One region of the Acetobacterium sp. UBA5834 genome, then DNA from elsewhere that is predicted to be linked to it. Evidence: riboswitches for the same ligand, from Rfam matches in the RefSeq annotation. Region 1 holds a riboswitch; the other holds the start of a gene.
The links. A riboswitch is a leader RNA that binds a small molecule or an ion and turns the genes downstream of it on or off. The one in region 1 is predicted to bind thiamine pyrophosphate.
Positions count from the first base shown of each region.

Region 2: linked by a shared signal. The riboswitch ahead of thiM (hydroxyethylthiazole kinase) and the one ahead of thiC (phosphomethylpyrimidine synthase ThiC) in region 1 are both predicted to bind thiamine pyrophosphate.

Region 1 covers NZ_DJGY01000012.1:39,410-42,829, reverse strand. The annotation lists gene B3F51_RS02690 (HD domain-containing phosphohydrolase) at 1-817, opposite strand, end outside; TPP riboswitch at 1,253-1,349, shown strand; gene thiC (phosphomethylpyrimidine synthase ThiC) at 1,457-2,749, shown strand; gene B3F51_RS02680 (hypothetical protein) at 2,872-3,420, shown strand, end outside.
Region 2 covers NZ_DJGY01000037.1:30,452-33,871, reverse strand. The annotation lists gene thiE (thiamine phosphate synthase) at 1-577, opposite strand, end outside; gene thiM (hydroxyethylthiazole kinase) at 564-1,388, opposite strand; TPP riboswitch at 1,474-1,584, opposite strand; gene rnfB (RnfABCDGE type electron transport complex subunit B) at 1,820-2,629, opposite strand; gene B3F51_RS08055 (electron transport complex protein RnfA) at 2,643-3,224, opposite strand; gene rsxE (electron transport complex subunit RsxE) at 3,221-3,420, opposite strand, start outside.

The sequences.
Region 1 (3,420 bases):
ACAATAAGACAATAAAACTGACCATAAAGAGATTAAATTGGTGCTTGACAAAGCTATAGTTTTCTTCCATCCGGGAAATCGTCATGACAAGATTTTCTTCGCCACTGCCATCCGGAAGGAGCCGACTGGCAGTAAGATAGGGCTTGCCATCGAATTCTCTCTTGATAATTTGGTTTTCGAGAATGGTGGCGGCTGCTCCTACTTCTCTAAATTCCACATTGACGCCAGTTAAGGATTCAATGTACGCTATCATTTCGTCATCAACTGTTCTGACCATCACCAGACTACCATTACTGACCGCATTATGATTGGAATTGTTAACCCGCCCGGAGGCGATTAAATAAGGCTGTCCCTCCAGCATCATCAGACGCGTTGTGACATCCGCTTCATCAGTCGGCAGCCCGGTATAAAAGTTATTCTGGGTTATTTTTTCGATCAACGCCGCTGTCTGTTCTGCGGTCAGGTCAAAATCGTCAGCGCCAACCACCACACCGCTTTGGTTGACAAAGAGCATCATGTTTAAACTCAGGTTTTCCATGGTCTCATCATTCAGATTGACGGTCACATAATCCGGATTATGATCATTGATAAAATTATAGGTATCATCCCAATAGGCCCAATCCTTCAAAATGCTATTAAAGTTTTCTTTTTCGTTGTCAATAATCGCCTCAACCATTTCAAAATCCTTATCCATCTGATTTTGCTGGGCATCATCAACATAGCCGTAAAAAACCCAATAAAAAATTCCGTAGGTTACCCCCAGAAGCACTGCAGCACTGCAAAGGGCGATTATAATTGTTTTATATTTTAATTTCATCTGACACCATCTCGGTCTTCTTCTATGACCCATTTTTATTTGTCAATCGTTTTCATTTTATCGGCAACAGTAATTTGTTCAAAATCAACACTCACGTTATTCATTGATTTCTTTCTGACACATCCGACAATTATTAAACGTTAGCATTGCCATTTTCTGATTGTATCCGTATACCGGCGCTTTTATCCTTAAAATCGATCTTAACCTTATCATAACAATAATCAAACAAAAATGACAGTCCCTATTTGTAAATACCACTGCAATTTTTGACCTGATCCCCGGGCTATAAACAGGCCTTTGGGGACACCCGATAAAAATGCACTTATGGCCGTGCTGTTGGTATAGTCCCCCTGGGGGCACTTATTTCGCAAACAGCCCGATCGGCTCTTACATCTTGACATTTTCATTTTCCATGATATAATGCTGACAATTAAATATTTTTTGCGGGGGGACTTATTGTTGAGAAGGTTAAAACCTGACCCTTTGAACCTGTTAGTTAATACTAACGTAGGGAGGCAAGGCGTTTTGGCTTAATTTCTAATACGTACGTTTGGTGCTTTCCTATTGTGGAAGGCACTTTTTTATTACCCCAGATTTTAAATCAGAAAGGAAACGCTTGTGAAAAATTACCAAACCCAAATGGAGGCGGCAAAAAAGGGGCTTATCACCCCGGAAATGAAAACCGTGGCCCAAAAAGAAGGCCTCGATGTGACCAAACTGATGGCTTTGGTCGCCTGTGGTCAGGTTGCCATCCCGGCCAATGTCCGACATCATTCGCTTTCGCCGGAAGGCATCGGTACTGGTCTGAAAACCAAAATCAATGTCAACCTGGGGGTCTCCGGGGATTGCAACGATTATAGTCTGGAGCTGGAAAAGGTCAAACTATCCCTGAAATTTGGGGCCGAGGCGATTATGGATTTAAGTAATTATGGAAAAACAAATACCTTTAGAAAGCAGCTGCTTGAACTGTCGCCGGCAATGATCGGTACGGTTCCGATGTATGATGCCATCGGCTACCTGGAAAAAGATCTGCAGGCGATTACCGCCCAGGATTTCATGCGGGTGGTTCGGGCCCACGCCGAAGAAGGGGTGGACTTTATGACCATCCACGCCGGAATCAATAAGCGGGCGGTGGAAGCCTTTAAGCGGTCGGGTCGACGCACCAATATTGTCTCCCGGGGTGGCTCACTGATCTTTGCCTGGATGGAAATGACCGGCAACGAAAATCCCTTTTATGAATATTACGACGAGTTTTTAGAAATCCTCCGGGAGTTTGATGTCACCATCAGCTTGGGGGATGCCCTGCGCCCGGGCTGTATTGACGACAGCTCTGATGCTTCCCAGCTCAGCGAACTGATTGAACTGGGTCATCTGACCAAACGGGCCTGGGCTAAAGACGTTCAGGTAATGGTTGAAGGCCCGGGCCATATGGGCATCAACGAGATTGCCGCCAATATGGTTATTCAAAAAAGGCTGTGTCACAATGCCCCCTTCTATGTCCTCGGTCCGCTGGTCACCGATGTGGCTCCAGGCTATGATCATATTACCGCCGCCATTGGCGGTGCCATCGCTGCTGCCAACGGCGCCGATTTTCTTTGTTATGTGACGCCAGCCGAACATTTACGGTTGCCCGATATCAATGACGTCAAGGACGGTATCATCGCAACCAAGATTGCCGCTCATGCCGCCGACATTGCCAAAGGCATTCCCCAGGCCCGGGACTGGGATAATAAAATGTCCGATGCCCGGCGCCAGATTGACTGGGAAACCATGTTTGCGCTGGCCATCGATGGCGAAAAAGCCCAGGCCTATTATGAGAGCACCCCCACCGAAGAAAAACACAGCTGTTCGATGTGTGGGAAAATGTGTGCCGTGCGCACCACCAATATGATTCTGGATGGTCAAACCGTGTCCCTGCACGCTGAGAATTAATCAACTTTATTCGTTTTTTGATCAATTTTAGCTTATCTTTTTTCTTAATCAGCCGATATCCATGTTAGCGGATTGCGTCTATTTCTGGCGTAATCATTTCGTAAAAACATGGAGGTGGATTTATGAAAATCGAAAGTTCAAACGTTACAATGGCCAGCCAAAGCAGTTATATGGAAGCCACCAAAACGGTCGAATCCTTGCGTAGCTGGGATGCTCAGGGCAACTCTAAAACGACAACCACAACCATTTCTTCAGCAAAGGGAATGGATACCCTTGAAATATCAGAAGCGGCTAAAAATCTGCAGTTAAACAACCCGGCGCCACTATCGGCGGCCCCAGCCGAAGAGGAGGAAACCTCCTCCCTGACCAGTAAGGAAGAACAACAGCTGACCCTGCTAAAACGGATGATTGAGGCACTGACCAAGAAAAAAATCAGATTTGTGGTGCCCAAAAAAGCCACTCTGGAAGACCCGAAAATGAGTCAGGCGATCCAAAGTGCCTATTCCACCCGGAGTTCACTGCTGAGTGCTGCCGCCGGATGGGCTCAGGGTTTAGCCGGTGCACAACCCCGCAACAGCGTTCCTGCCAGTGGTGGCTTTGAATACCATCAGAGTGTCACCCACTATGAAGCCCAGAGCACGTCATTTCAGGCCCAGGCAGCCGTCACAACT
Region 2 (3,420 bases), on a different contig from region 1:
CTTTTGAAAAAATCGCCGATACCAGGGCAACCCCGTCCACTCCCGTGCCTGCTAAGCAATGAATATTGGTTTCGTTAAGCCCGCCGATGGCCACCACCGGAATCGATACTGCCTGACAGATCGCCGCAATCGTTTCAAAAGCCACCACCGTGGCATCGGTTTTGGTATCCGTGGCATAGATGGCCCCAACTCCGATATAGTCGGCACCATCGGCTTCGGCTTTTAATGCCAGCTCCACCGTATCCGCCGAAACACCGATGATTTTATCCCCGATCCGTTTTCGAAGCTCTCTGGCATCCATATCGTCCTGACCAACATGTACCCCATCGGCATCCACTGCCAGAGCCACCTCAACGGCATCATTAATAACAAAGGGAACTTTGTAGGCATCGGTCAGTTTTTTAATGGCCCGGGCTTCCCGGATAAAGTCCTCAATTTCCAGCTCTTTTTCCCGCAACTGAATAAAAGTAGCCCCACCTTTTAAGGTTTCTTCCACCTGCTCCACCAGGGTTTGATCACCCAGCCAACTGCGGTCAGTAACCGCATAAAGTAACATTGCCTGCTTATCGAGTTTCAATCTTGATTCCTCCTGCTAATGTTTGAGCATCCATTCGGCTCATGGCGTCAATCAGGTAGGTACGAAAGGATGCCGTTCCGGCCTGCTCAGCCGCAACCCTGGCAAAGGCCAGCTCGCCACACAGGCCCATGCAACTGACGGCAGCGGCGGTAGCCAGCAGCAGATCATCAGGATTGGCGCCACAATAACTGCCAATCACCGTGGTCAGCATACAGCCGGTGCCGGTAATCCGGGACATCATCGGGTGACCGTTGCGAATCACCAGGGCTTTCTGGCTGTCGGCGACAATGTCGATGGCGCCGGTGATGGCAATAACCGCCCCGGTTTTTTGGCTGAGGGCTTTGGCAAAAGCAACCATCCCGTCCAGATTATCTTCACTGATGGCATCACTGATATCAGCATCAACCCCCTTGGTGGTGCCGCTACCTGAATCGATGGTTTTGATTTCCGAGACATTGCCCCGGATCACGCTAAACTGTACTTCCTTTAACAACGTAAAGACGGTCTCCGTCCGCAGTGTCGAAGCACCAGCGCCGACCGGATCGAGAATTACCGGCCGACCGAGACGGTTGGCTTCTTTCCCAGCCTTAATCATTGATGCCACCGTCCGTTCGTTAAGGGTGCCGATATTAATGACCAGGGCATTGCAAATGGCAATAATTTCTTCCACCTCATTGATATCGTCAGCCATAATCGGGGCCCCACCACAGGCCAACACGATGTTGGCGCAGTCGTTCACGGTCACATAGTTGGTGATGGAATGAACCAGCGGCGGCTGATTCCTGACATTTTCCAGGATTTTTCTTAACATAAGCTTACCTCTTTCCACTAATAAAATTCTCTTTCCTGATCGTGACACTCCTGATTTAAACAAAAAAAACTGTACACGAATGCACAGCAGTTTGACATAAATTCCCTACGCCGGCATTATCCGTATCAGGTACATGGGTCGAAGCAGCGATTTACTTCCTCTCAGCCTAAATGCATAAGCTCCCCAACTCTTTAATTGTGATAAAGGTTATCATATCACTTGATTTTTGTCAACGGGGTTCCAGTCCGATTTGACAGTTTGAAGCAGCCATTGAATTCTTAATTTAACTTAAACTTAACCTCTTTCAAAGTTTGGCTAAAGGTTCAAGGCCTAAGATAAACACTAGAGATAAACATCTCCTCTTTTTCTTTTCATTCCTAATATAAAAAAACAGCACGGTCATTCGGACCGGCTGTTTTTTTTTGCAGTTTTTACTGTCTCAAATCATAAATTGCTCCGGTTGGACATTTTTCCAGACAAGTTGGATTACTGCATTTTTCCAGACAAATTTTCGGATTAACCACCGCCAGATTATTTTCAACTGTGATGGCATCGTACAGACAGCTTTTTGTGCACAGTCCACAGCCCAGACAATCCACCGAACACAGTTTGCGGGCAATTACGCCCTTGTCCCGGGAATTACAGAGCACCGCCACCGGAGCCCCGATGGCCGTCATATGAATAATCGCCTTGGGACAAACCGTGGCACACTTGCCACAACCGGTACACTTCTTTTCATCCACCAAGGGCAGATGATCCGTACCCATGGTCATCGCCCCAAAAGGACAACTATGCACACAGGTGCCAAAACCGACGCAGCCATATTCGCAGCCCTTGGGTCCGCCCTGAATCAGGCTGGCGGCAATGCAATCTTCCACCCCAGCATAATTGTATTTTTTGATGGCATGGGTAATGGTATTTTTACAGCGCACCTGGGCAATCTGCGGTTCAATTTCCGGCGCCGACTTTCCGGTTAATTCCGCCACCAAATCAGCCACTGGCTTTTTCCCGGGGATACATAAATTGGGGGTCACCTCCGGGTTTAACACCACGGCCTCGGCATAAGCCAGACAGCCAGCATAACCGCAGCTACCACACTGACCTTTGGGCAAAATGTCATCGACAATGTGAATCAGCGGATTCACCTCAATTGAGAATTTTTTGTCGGCAAATGCCAGAATCAGACCGAAAATCAATCCGATTGCAGACATTACAATGACAACTAATAGTGCTGTTTCCATCTCTGTCACTCCTCTACAATGTGATCATCCCGGAAAAACCGGTAAACGCCAGGGCCAGCATCCCCGCCAGAATAAAGGCAATGCCCAGTCCTTCCAGTGGTTTGGGGACATCGGCCAGCCGCAGTTTTTCTCTTAAGCTGGCCATTAAAATAATCGCCAGCGCAAAACCCAGGCCCGAACCCACCGCATATACTACACTTTTTAAGAACGAAAAACTGGATTCGGCGTTAAGCAGCGGCACCGCCAAAACAACGCAGTTGGTGGCAATCAGGAGAAGATAAATGCCCCACATATTATAAAGAGCTGGTGCCTGTTTTTTGATAACCATTTCCAGCAGCTGAACAAAGCTGGCAATCAGCAAGACAAATACCGCTGTTGTCATAAAGGTCAGGTTCAGTGGTACCAGCACAAAATTGTATACCACCCAGGCCAGCATTGAACTCAGCGTCATCACCGAAGTGACCGCCATCCCCATCCCAATCGACGCACTTAAGTTTTTTGAGACGCCAAAAAAGATACATAATCCCAGAAATTTTGTTAAGACAAAATTATTAACAATTACCGCACTAATAAATAAAGTAACGTATTCCATTATCGGTCACCCTTTTTTGTTTCTGCTTTCTCCATATATTCAGTCAGCATTTTAAAACCACCCACCAGATAACCAATTAAGATAAAACCACCAGCTGGTAAAATCATAATTAAGGCCGGATCATACCAATCACCAATCACCGGGATCCCAAAAATCGACCCGGCCCCCAACAGTTCCCGGATGCAGCCAATCAGCAGCA